DNA from 2 places in the Bacillus sp. EB106-07-01-XG149 genome. Region 2 is predicted to be linked to the other one. Evidence: predicted binding sites of a transcription regulator. Region 2 holds the regulator's gene; the other holds the start of a gene.
The links. Region 2 encodes Rex, which represses fermentation and respiration genes when NADH is low (regulators of the CRP and FNR family bind a similar motif). Its sites were predicted from a motif close to TTGTGAAATATTTCACAA; they were not measured.
Positions count from the first base shown of each region.

Region 1: the regulator Rex is predicted to act here: its motif matches at 5,686-5,703, upstream of pflB (formate C-acetyltransferase).

Region 1 is NZ_JBYTDP010000010.1:23,179-32,233, forward strand. It holds gene AC3WTA_RS25780 (GNAT family N-acetyltransferase) at 1-347, shown strand, start outside; gene AC3WTA_RS25785 (YfhE family protein) at 458-577, shown strand; gene AC3WTA_RS25790 (diglucosyl diacylglycerol synthase) at 947-2,113, opposite strand; gene pflA (pyruvate formate-lyase-activating protein) at 2,526-3,257, opposite strand; gene pflB (formate C-acetyltransferase) at 3,326-5,575, opposite strand; gene AC3WTA_RS25805 (glycosyltransferase family 2 protein) at 5,914-7,461, opposite strand; gene AC3WTA_RS25810 (UDP-N-acetyl-alpha-D-glucosaminuronate decarboxylase) at 7,454-8,419, opposite strand; gene AC3WTA_RS25815 (nucleotide sugar dehydrogenase) at 8,416-9,055, opposite strand, start outside.
Region 2 is NZ_JBYTDP010000016.1:4,479-13,533, reverse strand. It holds gene tsaD (tRNA (adenosine(37)-N6)-threonylcarbamoyltransferase complex transferase subunit TsaD) at 1-782, shown strand, start outside; gene AC3WTA_RS28245 (ABC-F family ATP-binding cassette domain-containing protein) at 1,190-3,124, opposite strand; gene AC3WTA_RS28240 (redox-sensing transcriptional repressor Rex) at 3,312-3,941, shown strand; gene AC3WTA_RS28235 (YdiK family protein) at 3,971-4,162, opposite strand; gene AC3WTA_RS28230 (CPBP family intramembrane glutamic endopeptidase) at 4,159-4,908, opposite strand; gene groES (co-chaperone GroES) at 5,310-5,594, shown strand; gene groL (chaperonin GroEL) at 5,633-7,267, shown strand; purine riboswitch at 7,407-7,508, shown strand; gene guaA (glutamine-hydrolyzing GMP synthase) at 7,674-9,055, shown strand, end outside.

The DNA.
Region 1 (9,055 bases), on a different contig from region 2:
TTGATGTGCAAGAAAAAGCCGGATTTCTCGGAACATGGCTTGGCAAACCCTATCATGGAAAAGGCTATAATAAATTGGCGAAAGATTCATTTTTTAGTGAACTTTTCTATGAATTAGATATTGAAACAATCTTTATGCGTATTCGTAAAATAAATATTCGTTCTATTAAAGCTGCCGAAAAACTACAATATGTAAATCTAGCAAACGAAACAAGAAAAGCCGTTTATGATGAAATTAACGCAAATGAAGAAGTATATAACTTATATGAAATCCCAAAAGATCAATATACACTTGCTACAATGCGAGATACAACGTTCCAAGATGCTCACCAATTAAAAGAAGCGTAATCTAAATTTTTAGAAAAAATAATTAATCATTAACATTTTGCCATATACGTATATCACCCCATGTCTTTGGAAACGATAGATAGTGACTTTAGGACACGAGGTGATTTGTAATGGATAAAAAGAAACGTGACAAAGCAAAAAACACATTATCTAGTACACAAGAAGTTCTCTACCAACGAGAATTTCGCAAAGCAGATCGCGCAGCGGGTTATCGCTCGAAAAGTATTTAAAGTGAGAATGAATAATTAGACGTTTTCCCCCCTAATTATTCATTCTCATTACATATTTTTTCTACGTGATAGAATAGACAAAAAGGTTCCTTATAAATAAGGAACCTTTTTTGTGTGGATAACGTTATCCACACAATTTATAGAATTGTGAATAAATTCAACAAACCCTTCACAAATTTATATATTGTAACGCATAGTAAATGTTAGAATTGTGGATAGTTTTCTAAAAATTGTGGACAATGTGGATATAGTTGTTAATATTTCGACTTTACTGTTTAATGAAAACGTAATCTTCATGTGGATAAGTTACCACTTTATCTTATAAAACAATAAAGAACCCTCTTTAAACATATAAAAGAGGGTTTCATATTAAGTAAATAATTGTGCAAGAGCAGGTGATTTAATAGGTATATGATTCGGTTCTACATGATTTTCTGTCAAAATTGTATCCACAATATGACCAGCTGGCTCCGGACGATAAATGCTTTTCATCGCTTCTTTCATTTGAAGAAGCTTCATATCATCTTGTAATAACGCCTCTGTCTTTGCAAAAACCTCACTATCATCACGAATGACAACTGCAGCTCCTTTTCTTTCAAAGTACAGCGCATTTTCATTTTCTTGTCCTGGAACAGGCTTATATAAAATGACAGGTACTTGCAATGCTGCCGCTTCACTTAACGTAATACCGCCCGGCTTCGTAATCATACAAGAAGTAACACGGAATAATTCATCGATATTTTCAACATAACCAAATACTTTTAATGCATCAGGATTTTTTTCCTGAACCCCTAATAAATCCTGTTTTAACGCTTCATTTTTTCCACAAACGACAACTACTTGTAAATCAGGTACTGACATAAATGATTGGCATAGTTCTTTTACACTTCCTAATACCCCATGAGCACCTGCTACAATTAGTAAAATCTTTTTATTCTTACATAATTGATATTTATTATATATAATGTCTGGATTGATCTTCAGCTCAAAACTACTACGAATCGGAATTCCAGTTTCAACAATTTGCTCCGCGGGCACACCAATATCAATCATAATTTTTTTTACGTGATCAGTTGCTACAAAATAACGATCTACTTCCCGATGAATCCATATTTTGTGCACACAAAAATCAGTTAATACGTTATACACAGGAATTGAAATACCTGTTTGCTTTTTTAACTCTGGTACAGCTATGATCGGAAAAGTATTAATAACAATATCCGGTTTCTCTGCTTGTAAAAGTAATTTCAAACGTTTTCTTCCAAAGTTCGCATACCAAGATGCTATTTTTTTATCATAAATTTTTTCTACGCCATAATAAAACAAGCGGTATAATTCTTTTCCTATTGTATAACTTTTTAAATATAAATATTTTGTAATATCGGTTATAACTGGATGTGATTCTCCGAACAAATCGCATACAATTACATCTTTAATTCCTTTTTGGCGAAATGTTTGTTCTAATGTTTTCGCTACTTGCACATGACCATTACCGTAATGTGCAGTTAATATTAAAACCTTGGGGTTTTTTATCAAACAAATCCACTCCTAGCTTATTGTTTCTCCATATTGCATATACGACAATAGGAAAAACATTTTCCTTAAAAATTACATAAACAGATTCTAATACTTCTCTTTCAGCTATGTACCTGTCGTGGATATGCAAAGCATATAAGATTGACCCCTTAATCCTATCTGTGCTCATATCTTTACATTATACTTTCCTATAAGAGCTTTCGCAATAACTTACAAATGTTCTCTATTCCATGATACTCACTCTTTTACTTCTTAATTCTTTTTACTATTTTGATTTCCCTTTACAATTATGTAAATTTCTCCACTTATTCCTTACAAAAATATGGATATTCTATTTTCAGTATACTCTTTTCTATATACATACTCTAGGTTTTATTGTAAAGAAAGCAAAAAGCCTAATCCAATATTTGGATTAGACTGCTTGTAAAATATGTCTTGCTTGCTCTACATTTTTTTCAGTAGGTGGTTCTACATTCGCAAGTGGATACTTATGCCCAAGTGCCTCCCATTTATATACACCAAGCTTATGATATGGTAGCACTTCAACCTTCTGAACATTAGACAGGCTTTGAATAAAGCTAGATAATTTTTGTAGATCCTCTTCATTATCCGTAACACCAGGAACTAATACGTGTCTTACCCAAATTGGTTTATTTTTATCCGATAAATAACGAGCAAATTGTAAAATATGTTCATTTGGTTTCCCTGTTAATTTACGGTGTTTCTTTGAATCAATATGTTTCAAATCCAATAAAACTAAATCTGTATAATCCATTAAAATATCTAGCTTATTTTGGAATTCTGGTTCTTCAGAATAACAACCACCCGAAGAATCAATTGTTGTATGGATTCCAACTTCCTTACATTTCTTAAATAATTCAATTAAGAAATCTAGCTGTAATAATGGTTCACCACCACTAACTGTTATACCGCCTCCAGAAGCTTCAATAAAAGGAAGGTAACATGTCACATCCTGCATAACTTCTTCAACTGTTATTTCTTTTCCTTTACCGATCTCCCACGTATCAGCATTATGACAGTATTGACAACGTAATAAACACCCTTGTGTAAATATGACATAACGAATTCCTGGGCCATCAACAGTACCACAAGACTCTACAGAATGAATTCTTCCTTTTATCATGTTACTTCCTCCTTTATTGAAGCAGCCTCCCTCTGCTATTTATAAAAAGCAGAGGGACACTTTTTCACTTACATACTTTCATGCATTGTACGATTAATTACATCGATTTGTTGTTCACGAGTTAATTTAATAAAGTTTACAGCGTAACCAGATACGCGAATTGTTAATTGTGGATATTTCTCAGGATGTTCCATCGCATCCATTAATGTTTCACGATTAAATACGTTAATATTTAAGTGATGGCCTTCTTTTACTGCATAACCATCAAGCATTGATACTAAGTTACGTACTTGTACATCATCTTCTTTACCAAGTGCTTTTGGAATAATAGAGAATGTATTAGAAATACCATCTTGTGCATCTTCATATGGTAATTTAGCTACAGATAATAATGAAGCTAATGCACCTTTTGTATCACGGCCATGCATTGGGTTCGCACCTGGTGCAAATGGTTCTCCAGTACGGCGACCATCTGGAGTGTTACCAGTTTTCTTACCATATACAACATTAGATGTGATTGTTAAGATCGACATTGTATGAACAGAATTTCTGTATGTTTTATGTTTACGAAGTTTATTCATAAATGTTTTTACAAGATTTACAGCGATTTCATCTACACGGTCATCATTGTTACCGTATTTAGGGAAATCTCCTTCGATTTCAAAGTCAACTGCAATACCGTTTTCATCACGAATTGGTTTTACTTTTGCGTGTTTAATTGCACTTAAAGAGTCTGCTACTACAGATAGACCCGCGATACCTGTTGCCATTGTACGAAGAACATTTGTATCATGAAGTGCCATTTCAATACGTTCGTAGCTATATTTATCATGCATGTAATGAATAACATTTAATGTGTTTAAATATAGACCCGCTAACCATTCCATTGTCATATCAAACTTATGCATAACTTCTTTATAATCTAATACTTCAGAAGTAATAGGTGCGTACTCAGGACCAACTTGTGCTTTAGATTTTTCATCTTTACCACCGTTAATCGCATATAGTAATGCTTTTGCTAAGTTTGCACGTGCGCCGAAGAATTGCATTTGTTTACCAATTCTCATTGCAGATACACAACAAGCAATTCCGTAGTCATCGCCGTAGTCAGCACGCATAATGTCATCATTTTCATATTGAATTGCTGATGTTTTAATAGACATTTTTGCACAGTAGTTTTTAAAGTTCTGCGGTAATTGTTTAGACCAAAGAACTGTTAAGTTTGGTTCTGGAGCTGGTCCTAAATTATCTAATGTATGCAAGAAACGGAATGAGTTCTTTGTTACTAATGCACGACCATCTAATGCCATACCACCGATAGACTCAGTTACCCAAGTTGGATCACCAGAGAATAATTCATTATAATCAGGTGTTCTTGCAAATTTCACAAGACGTAATTTCATAATGAAGTGATCCACAATTTCTTGTACTTCTTCTTCTGTCAAAGTACCATTTGCTAAATCTCTTTCAATATAAATATCTAAGAATGTAGAAGTACGTCCAAGACTCATTGCAGCTCCGTTTTGCTCTTTAATTGCTGCAAGATATGCGAAGTATAACCATTGGAATGCTTCTTGTGTATTTGTTGCAGGCTTAGAAATATCAAAGCCATGAGAAGCGGCCATTTGTTTTAACTCTTGAAGTGCACGCATTTGCTCAGATAACTCTTCGCGTAAACGCATTGTATCTTCGCTCATTACACCGCCAGTTAAATTCAAATCAGCTTTTTTCACTTCAATTAAATGATCAATACCATATAATGCTACGCGTCGGTAGTCACCGATAATACGTCCACGTCCGTATGCATCTGGAAGACCAGTAATTACACCTGATTTACGAGCCGCTTTCATTTCTGGTGTGTATGCATCAAATACACCTTGATTATGAGTTTTTCTCCAGTCTCTGAAAATACTGCTAAGTTCTTTATCCATTTCGTATCCATAAGATTCACAAGCTTGTTCCGCCATACGAATACCACCATATGGTTGTAAAGAACGTTTAAATGGTTTTTCAGTTTGGAAACCGACTACTTTTTCAATATCTTTATTTAAATATCCTGGTTCATGTGATGTAATAGAAGAAACAATTTTTGTATCCATATCAAGAACGCCACCGTTTTCACGTTCTTTCGTTGTTAAATCCATTACTTGATCCCAAAGTTGCTTCGTTGCTTCAGTTGCTCCCGCTAAGAAAGATTCGTCTCCTTCGAAAACGTTTACATTATTTAAAATGAAATCGCGAACATCAATCTCTGCTTTCCATTTTTCACCTTTAAAGTTTTCCCATGCGTTTTTAACATTTTCTAATACTTGAGTCATCCTAATCTCCTCCATTTTTGATTAGTACAGGACTAAGATTTTTTATATAACAGCTTACACACTTAGAATACTACTTTTTTGCTAAAGTGAACGAAATAGTTGTGACATGTTTGTGAAAAGTTGAGCAAACTACTATATGCATAGTGTTAACTTCACTTAAAAGTCTTTATAATTAACCCTTTCCTTAATTGTATTTTTTTGGTATCCTTATATACGAGTCCTATTTTGTAATATAAGAACAATACCCATTGTAGAGCTGTAATACTCTTATCTCCTAATCTGTTATAGTTTTTATAACAGAACAAAAAAGTGTACATATGTTGTACACTTTTTTGTTACTACTCTAAAACATCTCTTTTTCTATTCCCATCATAGAATCCACCACGGCTGCCTTCTAATACAATTAATTGCTCTAATCCTTCTATATGATCACCTATAATTCGCAAAACAGCTGGAGGATGACCTATTTTTGCAAAATGTTCACTGGGACGAATGCGGTTCATCTTATCGACCTCTACACGACTTACACACGCAATTTCGAATCCTGACAGAATAGCTTTCACTTGGGCTACACAAGGTGACAGTAAAGATCTATACCCGATTTCTTTCAAACACTTACGGCTAAACGCATTCGGTACAGCGATAAGAGAGCCTACTCCTAAATCTTTTCTATCACAAGCTAAATTTAATGCATATTTAAATGCAGTTACAAGATGAAGCGGTACTCTTAAATCTAAATAATGATTTAGATCATTTAATGCGACACCCATTCCATCTGCAATAGCTTTTGCAAATGGATATAGCTCACTAGCTGGAATAACAAAATCACCGTCTATAAATAATACAATTTCTCCTTTGGCGAAATAAGTTCCAAGTGAACGCCCCACATCGTTACCAAGTGCTTCTTTATATACAATTGTTGTTGCTCCCTTGTCTTTTGCAATCGTTGCTGTTTTATCAGACGAACCATTTACAACAACGATAATTTCAAAAGGTTCAATTTTGCGAAGCTCTTCTATAACGTTTCCAATTGTTTTCTCTTCATCTTGTACAGGAATAATGACCGATAATTGCTTTCCTTTATACAACTTAGATGTAACGCCCCATCCTTGATAAAAATCTTCGAAACTTAAAGTATGATAGACACACTCTCTTTTCCTATTTCCATCATAATACCCTCCGCGCTCATCACTGCCTACTATTCGCTCCGCTACAGCTTCTATATGATCACCTATCATCCGTTTTTCAGATTGAGAAAGACCCGTTCCATACGCAGCATGCTCGGTTGGCCGAAATTTATTCGGCGTAATAACATCAATTGCACAATGACGACTAATTCTCCATTTGCTTTGTACTAGACGTAAATGAGCTACAATAGGATTAACGAAACATTCATATCCAATGCATTGAACAACTTCTTTCGTCAACGCATGAGGTACAGATAATAAAGAATCAATTTTTAACTCTTCACGCTCTAACATTGCATTTAATATTTGGCGCCATACTGTCACGGAGTGCGGTTTTTGTTTCTTTAAAAATAATGCGTCCAAATTATTTAAAACGATGTCGGCTTGATCATGTAAAATTGGATTCAGGAATAATTGTAATTTTGAAGTTTGAATAGCAAAATCTCCATCTATAAATAGTAATACATCACCTATCGCATGTTTTGCACCAACCGCACGGCCAACATCATTCCCTAGTAGCTCTGTATGCTTGATTACTTTACATCCTAAACGATCAGCAACCTCTTCTGTACCATCATTACAACCGTTTGCTACTACAATAATCTCTACTGGATTTAATCCTTTTACCGATTGAATAACGTCTGAAATCGTATCCGCTTCATTACATACAGGTATAATAACCGAAAGCGACTTAGCCATTGTTTTCTTCACGAAACCATTTAATAGTTTCCTTCAATCCTTGTTCCCACGTTACTGTCGCTTGAAACTGCACAAGTTCTTTTAATTTCGTTACATCTGGTCTTCTATTTGGAATTTCTTCAAAGCCATGTGGGTATACCTCTTCGAAAGGAACTTGGACAATCTTTGAAGAAGATTTCGTTAGCTTTTTAATTACTTCTGCTACTTCTTTTATACTCTTTTCGTTCTCAGAACCTATATTAATAATCTCACCATTTACCTTCTCATCCATTGCCCGAATCGTTGCCTCCACCGCATCACTTACATACGTAAAGCAACGTGTCTGCTTTCCATCTCCATATACGAGAATGTCTTCTCCTTGCAGGGCCGCACTGATAAATCGTGGGATTACCCCTGCATACGGACCGTCTTTCGCTCTTGGACCATAAATATTAAAATAGCGAACAATCGTTACCGGTAAACCTTCTAATGCGTAGCCTAAACATAATGTTTCTTCTAACGTTTTACACACTGCATAACTCCAACGTATTTTAGAGGTTGCCCCGTATAATCGATCCCCCTCTTCAGAGAAGGGTGGGTTTGCCTTACCATATACTTCTGAAGTAGACGCAAAGACTACTTTCTTCTTTCCTTTTAGCGCTGCTTGTAAAATGTTTCTCGTTCCATCAAAATTCGTTTCAATAAGCTCTATACTCTTTTCCATTGTCGTTTTCACACCTAAAATTGCTGCTAAATGAAACACTACATCATGTTGATTTACTAATTCATAAATAGAATTTTTATCTAAAACGCTTATTGGAATAACCCGAATTTCTTTCATTAACTCATCATGATATTTATTTTTTCCTTTATAGAAGTTATCCACAATCGTGACTTCATTTCCTCTTTTCACCAATTCTTCGGCTAGATGCGATCCAATGAATCCTGCTCCACCTGTAATTAAACATTTCTTACTCATACACTCACCTTCTTTATAATTCCACGTGTATCTATTACTCGCTTCATTCCTTTAAAAAGCTTCCAATCGATATTAGAGTGATCAGTTAAAATTAAAATACAATTCGCTTGTTTAATGACTTGTTCATCCAAAGAAACAGATTGGTACAACTTATCTCCAAATTTTGCAGAAGAAATATATGGATCGTGATATTCTATCTCATATCCTTCTTTTATTAACAATTCAATAATCGGTAAAGCCGGTGATTCTCTCAAATCATTTACATCTTTCTTATACGCAATTCCTACAATTAAAACTGATGCAGGTGATTGCACCATGCCTTTTACTTTCCGGACTATTTTCTCTGGCATTTCTTCATTAATCACATGTGCTGCTTCAATTAATTGACTAATTGTCCCATTCTTTTTTATTCTCCATTGGAAATATAAAGGATCTACTGGAATACAATGTCCCCCTATTCCTGGTCCTGGCCAATATGGGGTAAATCCAAACGGTTTTGTAGATGCAGCTTCAAGCGCCTCATAAAAATCAATTCCTAAACTTTCACATAGTGTGTTTAACTCATTTACTAATGAAATATTGACTAGGCGCTGAATATTTTCAAATAACTTACACATTTCCGCTACTTTTGGAGAG
Region 2 (9,055 bases):
CAATTGCTGTAACAGAAGGACCTGGGTTAGTAGGAGCGCTTTTAATAGGGGTAAATGCAGCGAAAGCAGTGGCTTTTGCACATGATATTCCTCTAGTGGGTGTTCATCATATCGCTGGGCACATTTATGCGAACCGTTTAGTAAAAGAAGTTCAATTCCCACTACTATCACTTGTTGTATCTGGTGGACATACGGAGCTTGTTTATATGAAAGAACATGGTTCATTCGAAGTGATTGGTGAAACAAGAGATGATGCAGCTGGAGAGGCATATGATAAAGTAGCTCGAACGTTATCCATGCCATATCCAGGTGGTCCTCACATTGATCGCCTTGCACATGAAGGGGAACCGACAATCGATTTGCCTCGTGCATGGCTAGAACCTGATTCGTATGATTTCAGTTTCAGTGGATTGAAATCAGCAGTTATCAACACTGTGCATAACGCAAAACAACGCGGGATAGAAATTGCACCGGAAGATTTAGCAGCAAGTTTCCAAGCGAGTGTAATAGATGTGCTTGTAACGAAAGCATCTCGTGCAGCAGAAGCGTATAACGTAAAGCAACTGCTTCTTGCTGGTGGAGTAGCTGCGAATAAAGGACTTCGCGCACGTTTGGAAGCGGAATTTGCGACAAAAGAAAATATTGAGCTAATTATTCCTCCACTATCTTTATGTACCGATAATGCAGCGATGATTGCAGCCGCAGGTACAATTGCATATGAACAAGGAAAACGTGCTACATTAGCTTTAAATGCAAATCCAGGATTAGATATTGAAGCATAGTTATACACAAAATTAACCACAGCTTGTGGATAAAACCCATATTATCTGTTGATAATATGGGTTTTATTGTGTATATAAAATGTTGATAACTTTTTTGTTAGTTGTGGATAATGTGGAAAAGTTATTTTGGGGTTTATTTTATAAAGGTGGATATGTGTATAAACCTGTGGATAAAGTAGGTGAAGTCTGACCTTTGAATGTATTCTTTTTTGGGAAATAAATCGCAAAAAGATATCTCTAAAAAACATTTTGAAATGTGCCCTTATTATAGGGGCGAGCCAACATTGTCAAACTTTGTCGGTAAATCGGTATGTCGTGTCGAATCGTTTATACCCCAGCTAGAAGATAAAAAGGATGTCGCATAGTCAAAAATCCCGACTTATGAGACATCCTTCTTATTCATACTCTTATAAATGTAATTCTTCCCATTCTGCCATACAAGCATCAAGTTGCTCTTGTAGTGTTTGCTTTTTCGTTGTAATTTCACTAGCCTTTTCATAATCTGCGTATATTTCTGGTAAGCAAAGTTGATCTTCTAACGTAGCAATTTCTTCTTCAAATTCTAAAATATTTTGTTCTAGCTCCTCAATTTTTCGAGTGCGTTGACGTTCTAATTGTTTACGCTCTTTTTCTTCGAGATAATTTAATTTTTCTTGAGCTACAGTTTTTTGAACAGGTGCTTGGTTTTCTTGCTGTTCTTGTTGTTCAAATGCTGCACGTTCAATCATTTCATTTTTCTTCTCCACATAGTAATCGTAATCGCCTAAATACTCTTGTGCACCTTCTGTTGACAACTCAACAACGGTCGTCGTTACACGATTAATAAAGTAGCGGTCATGTGAAACAAATAGAAGGGTGCCTGGATAATCAATTAAAGCATTCTCCAAAATTTCTTTACTATTTAAATCAAGATGGTTCGTAGGTTCATCGAGAATTAATAAATTCGATTTTTGCATCATAAGTTTTGCAAGAGCTAATCGAGCTTTTTGTCCACCACTAAGAGAAGATACTGGTTTTAGTACATCATCCCCTGTGAATAAGAAGTTACCTAATATCGTGCGAATTTCTTTTTCGGGCTGCAGTGGATATTCATCCCATAACTCATTTAAAACTCGCTTAGAAGATGTTAAGTTTGCTTGTTCTTGATCATAATAACCAACAGATACATTGGATCCGAAAGAAACATCACCATTTAATAGTGGTAACTTATTCACAAGTGATTTTAATAATGTGGATTTCCCAATTCCGTTTGGACCAACTAAAGCAACGCTATCCCCGCGAGTTAAGCGCATAGTTACATGTTCAATAATCGGATCATCATCATAGCCGATAGTTGCATCCTTTACTTGTAAAACATCATTTCCACTTTGTTTTTCGATATCGAAGTGGAAGGATGCTGACTTAGAATCACCTAAAGGTCTAGTCAATAATTCCATTCTATCTAATTGTTTACGACGGCTTTGAGCACGTTTTGTCGTAGATGCGCGAGCTATATTTTTTTGAACGAAATCCTCAAGCTTAGCGATTTCATCTTGTTGTTTTTCATAACGTTTCATGTCTTGCTCGTATAATGCTGATTTCAAGTCTAAATATTTACTGTAGTTACCAACAAATCGTCTGCTTTCTTTATTCGAAATTTCATATACTTGTGTAACGAGTTTATCTAAGAAATAACGGTCATGAGAAACGATTAGTATTGCGCCAGGATAGCCTTGTAAATATTGTTCAAGCCATGTTAATGTTTCGATGTCTAAATGGTTTGTAGGCTCGTCCAAAATAAGTAGGTCTGGTTTCGTTAATAATAATTTACCGAGAGCTAATCGTGTTTTTTGTCCACCACTTAATGTAGAAATCGTCGTCTGGTGCGTTTCAACTGGGAAGCCAAGACCACTTAAAATCGAGCGAATATCTGCTTCATATTGATATCCACCTTGATCTTTATAATCTAATTGCAATTGGTCATAATCAGCTAATAATCTTTCATATGTAGCCTCGTTTGAAAAGTTTTCTTCTTTTCCCATCTCTTGCTCTAGCCTTCGAAGTTTTGTCTCCATTTGCTGCAAGTGTGTAAAGACGGTTAACATTTCATCCCAAATTGTTAAAGATGTTTCTAACCCGGTATTTTGAGCTAAATATCCGATTGAGACATCTTTCGGTTTTATAATTTCGCCACCATCATGAGATAGCTCACCAGCTATTATTTTTAATAATGTAGATTTTCCGGCCCCATTTCGTCCGACTAATGCGATACGATCTTTCGTTTGAACTTCTAATTTTATGTTTGCAAGAATCGTTTCTGCACCGTATAATTTCGTAAGCGCGTTTACTTGTAATAAAATCAATGTTTTCACCTCAAATAATTTCTTAACTTTGCCATGTTTATATTTCTCAATCATACTAAAAATAGTGTATAGTTTAAAATAAAGAGAGAATACTTCTTCTCTTTATTATACAGGGAAATTCATGAGTGCTAAACTTCTGTATTTGATTCAAGTATATGAATAAAGATAGGAAGAGAGGAGAGGTTATATGGATCAGCAAAAAATTCCACAGGCCACTGCCAAACGATTGCCTCTATACTATCGATTTATCCAAAACTTATCTCTTTCTGGTAAGCAACGTGTTTCATCAGCCGAATTGAGCGAAGCGGTAAAAGTTGATTCCGCAACGATTCGAAGAGATTTTTCATATTTTGGAGCGTTAGGGAAAAAAGGTTATGGATATAACGTAAATTATTTATTATCATTTTTCCGTGAAACACTCGACCAAGATGATATAACACGTGTAGCACTTATTGGAGTAGGTAATTTAGGGACCGCTTTCTTACATTATAATTTCACGAAAAACAATAATACAAAAATTGAAATGGCGTTTGATGTTAGTGAAGAGAAAGTCGGGACAGAAATCGGGGGCATTCCTGTATATCATTTAGATGAATTAGAAGAACGTTTATCAACTGATATACAAGTGGCAATATTAACAGTACCCGCTACAGTAGCACAATCTGTAGCAGATAGATTGGCAGAAACGAACGTGCATGGTATTTTAAATTTCACACCAGCGCGCTTAAATGTGTCAGATAATATAAGAATTCACCATATTGATTTAGCGGTAGAGTTACAAACACTTGTTTACTTTTTAAAGAATTATCCACAATAAAACGCAGAGGAAGCGACCTCTGCGTTTTATTATTGTTTTTTCTTTGTGAATTTAACTAAGATAAGGCGAAGTGCCAAATTAAAATCAATTGTTGCCATAACTGCAAATAGTATTGTCCACATATTCCAGATTGTATCTGTTACGTTCGTAATGGCGAAGCGTGTAAAGATACATCCTAGAAGGAAGTACAATGCAGCCATGAACAATGGTGAGTTCCTCATACTAAAAATCCTCCGATAAAGCCTTGCATTTTTTCAGCTTCTTTAATCATTTCTTGAATTTGTTCATTGCTCATTAAAACTTGAGCAACTGCAACTAATGTATTCATTGCAACATGAGCCGCGATAGGGACGATAATACGCTTCGTTTTTACATATAAAAAGGCGAATACGAGTCCCATAGAAGTGTATACCAATAAGTGAGTGAAATCAAAATGAATTGCTGCGAATACAAGAGAACTAATGATAGCAGCAATAAAGAAGTTAAACTTCTTATAAAGTGTACCAAATAAAATTTTTCTAAATACGATTTCTTCCAAAATAGGTCCTATTATAGAGATAACGATAAGGAACCAAGGTGTCGTTCTTGCGATATCCATAAGTCTTGCTGTATTTTCTGATCCAGGTTTAATTCCTAATACACGCATTTCTATCATACCGGCAATACTTTGTGAGAAAAATGCTAGGAAGAACCCAATAAAAATCCAACCAATCGTAGCTGGAACAGTAGAGCGCATTGTATCTAAACGTCTGTCACGAATATCTGTTCTAAGTAACCAAAGTACGATACATAATGCAATAAAGAAGCTAATGATTGCCCAGTGGCCAGTTATGAGTTGAAATTTCTCTTCTCTAGTAAATCCTCTGTTATCATAAAGTCCAGTTTTCAGCAGAAGTGGTAATCCAGCAATGGATGATAACTGCATTAAAATGTATGTAACGATAACCCACCAATATTGTTTTTTCAAATGGTTTAACCATCCTTTCTAACTCTAGTGTATGAGATAAGGTAGGATAACATGTAAGTATGCTACCTACGATATAAACTTCACTTAAATTATGTTTTTTTCGTAAATCCTTATTTGAAATTATAATAGAAGACAGGAGAAAGTTGTGTGTATAGCGAAAACAACTTAGGGTGTCCTTTCATATTGTAACATACGAGTAGTGGAAACAACGATTCATATAGTAAAGGTAGAAGAAGAGGGACTCTATATAGAAAAGTGTATAGCTTAATTTGCGAAAAAATTATGATTTTTTTACTTGCAAAAGAAATTGAGATTATTTATTATTATAAGTGTGTTAGCACTCGGGTGACTTGAGTGCTAATAAATAAAATTTACATAACAAAATGAGGAGGTTATTGTTCATGCTAAAGCCATTAGGTGATCGCGTTGTAATTGAGCTTGTTCAAGCAGAAGAAAAAACAGCAAGTGGTATTGTATTACCAGACACTGCAAAAGAAAAACCACAAGAGGGTAAAGTTATTGCAGTAGGTACTGGTCGAGTGCTTGAAAATGGTGAGCGTGTTGCTTTAGAGGTAGCTGCAGGTGATCTTATCATCTTCTCAAAATATGCAGGTACTGAAGTAAAATACGAAGGTACTGACTACTTGATTTTACGTGAAAGTGACATTTTAGCAGTTATTGGTTAATTATATAAATCTTAAAAAATTCAAGGGGGTCAATTATTATGGCAAAAGATATTAAATTTAGTGAAGAAGCACGTCGTTCGATGCTTCGCGGTGTCGACACTCTTGCAAACGCAGTTAAAGTAACGCTTGGACCAAAAGGTCGTAACGTTGTACTTGAGAAAAAATTCGGTTCACCACTTATTACAAATGACGGTGTAACAATCGCAAAAGAAATCGAATTAGAAGATGCATTCGAAAACATGGGTGCAAAATTAGTAGCAGAAGTTGCTAGCAAAACAAATGATGTAGCTGGTGACGGAACGACAACTGCAACTGTATTAGCACAAGCTATGATTCGTGAAGGTCTTAAAAACGTAACAGCTGGTGCGAACCCAATGGGTCTTCGTAAAGGTATCGAAAAAGCTGTTACTGCTGCAATTGCAGAATTAAAAGAGATTTCTAAACCAATCGAAGGTAAATCTTCTATCGCACAAGTAGCTGCTATTTCTGCGGCTGACGAAGAAGTTGGTCAATTAATCGCTGAAGCAATGGAGCGCGTTGGTAACGACGGCGTTATTACTTTAGAAGAATCTAAAGGATTTACAACAGAATTAGACGTAGTAGAAGGTATGCAATTTGATCGTGGATATGCATCTCCTTACATGATTACTGATTCTGACAAAATGGAAGCGGTTCTTGATAACCCATACATCTTAATTACTGATAAGAAGATTTCTAACATCCAAGAAATCTTACCAGTATTAGAGCAAGTGGTACAACAAGGTAAACCACTTCTTATCATCGCTGAAGACGTAGAAGGCGAAGCTTTAGCTACATTAGTAGTGAACAAACTTCGTGGTACATTCAATGTAGTAGCTGTTAAAGCTCCTGGATTTGGTGACCGTCGTAAAGCAATGCTAGAAGATATCGCAATCTTAACTGGTGGCGAAGTAATCACTGAAGAATTAGGTCGTGACTTAAAATCTGCTACAATTGAATCTTTAGGACGCGCTGGTAAAGTTGTTGTAACGAAAGAAAACACAACTGTAGTAGAAGGTATCGGAAATTCACAACAAATCGAAGCTCGCATTGGCCAAATCCGCGCGCAATTAGAAGAAACTACTTCTGAATTCGATCGTGAAAAATTACAAGAACGTCTTGCAAAACTTGCAGGTGGCGTAGCAGTAATTAAAGTAGGTGCAGCAACTGAAACTGAGTTAAAAGAGCGCAAACTTCGCATTGAAGATGCACTTAACTCAACTCGTGCAGCAGTAGAAGAAGGTATCGTTGCAGGTGGTGGTACTTCACTTATGAACGTATACACGAAAGTAGCTTCTATCGTAGCTGAAGGCGACGAAGCAACAGGTATCAACATCGTACTTCGCGCACTAGAAGAGCCAGTTCGTCAAATCGCAATCAACGCTGGTCTAGAAGGATCTGTAGTTGTAGAGCGTCTAAAAGGCGAAAAAGTAGGCGTTGGTTTCAACGCAGCTACTGGCGAGTGGGTTAACATGCTTGAAACTGGTATCGTAGATCCAGCTAAAGTAACTCGCTCTGCACTTCAAAACGCAGCATCTGTTGCAGCTATGTTCTTAACGACTGAAGCTGTAGTAGCTGACAAGCCAGAACCAAATGCACCAGCAATGCCTGACATGGGCGGCATGGGCATGGGCGGTATGGGCGGAATGATGTAATTCCGTTTGCTCGAAAAACATCCATTTCTATATAGAAATGGATGTTTTTTTATGTTTTTTAGAAAAGGAAATGAATTTCTGTAGAATTTTGTCGCTTTCTCTCTTGACCATACGGATACTTCATTGTTAGAATCTAGGAAGATAATATAAAACAATCCTTCATATATCCTCGATGATATGGTTTGAGAGTCTCTACCGGGTTACCGTAAACAACCTGACTATGAAGGCAGTGCGTCTTATATTTATAAAGAGCGGAAGACTATCTTTCTTTATAAAGCCAGACCCCTGCCTTTTCTTTGTTATGAGACTAGAGGCGGAGGACTGGCTTTTTTTATTATATTAGTAATGCTTTTTGCCAAATTGGTGAAAATATTTATATACGAGAACTAACGTTGGGGTGATTATTTTGAAGAAGCAGCATGATACAATTATCGTTTTAGATTTTGGGAGTCAGTACAATCAGTTAATAGCACGTCGAATTCGTGAGTTCGGTGTATACAGTGAACTTCATCCACATACAATTACTGCAGAAGAAATTAAAGCAATGAATCCAAAAGGGATTATCTTCTCTGGTGGACCAAATAGTGTATACGGTGAAGGCGCATTACATTGTGATGAAAAAATCTTTGAACTAGGATTACCGATCTTCGGTATTTGTTACGGTATGCAGCTTATGACGCAACACTTCGGTGGGAAAGTAGAACGTGCAAACCACCGTGAGTACGGAAAAGCTGTTCTTAAAGTAGAGAACGAATCAAAATTATATGCGAACCTTCCAGAAGAGCAAGTTGTATGGATGAGCCATGGTGACTTAGTAACTGGTTTACCTGAAGGATTCGTAGTAGATGCAACAAGTGAGTCTTGTCCAATTGCTGGTATGAGCAATGAAGAGCAAAACTTATACGGTGTACAATTCCACCCAGAAGTACGTCACTCTGAGCACGGTAACGATTTAATTAAAAACTTCGTATTCGGCGCATGTGGTTGTTCTGAAGGATGGAACATGGAGAACTTTATCGAAGTAGAATTAGAGAAAATCCGTGAAACTGTTGGAGACAAAAAAGTACTATGCGCACTTAGCGGCGGTGTAGACTCTTCTGTTGTAGCAGTATTAATTCATAAAGCAATCGGTGATCAATTAACATGTATTTTCGTTGACCACGGCTTACTTCGTAAAGGGGAAGCAGAAGGCGTTATGAAAACATTCAGCGAAGGCTTCCACATGAACGTTATTAAAGTGGATGCACAAGAACGCTTCATGAACAAGTTAAAAGGTGTAGAAGATCCAGAGCAAAAACGTAAAATCATCGGTAATGAATTCATTTACGTATTTGATGATGAAGCTTCTAAATTACAAGGTATGGACTTCCTAGCACAAGGTACACTTTATACAGATATCGTTGAGAGTGGTACAGCGACTGCACAAACAATTAAATCTCACCATAACGTTGGTGGTCTTCCAGAAGACATGCAGTTCAAATTAATCGAGCCTTTAAACACGTTATTTAAAGATGAAGTACGTGTATTAGGATCAGAATTAGGAATTCCTGATGAAATCGTATGGCGTCAACCATTCCCAGGCCCTGGTCTTGGTATTCGTGTATTAGGTGAAATCACAGAAGAGAAATTAGAAATCGTTCGTGAATCTGATGCGATTTTACGTGAAGAAATTATTAAAGCAGGCTTAGACCGTGAAGTTTGGCAATACTTCACTGCGCTTCCTGGTATGCGTAGCGTAGGTGTTATGGGTGACGAGCGTACTTACGATTACACAGTAGGTATCCGCGC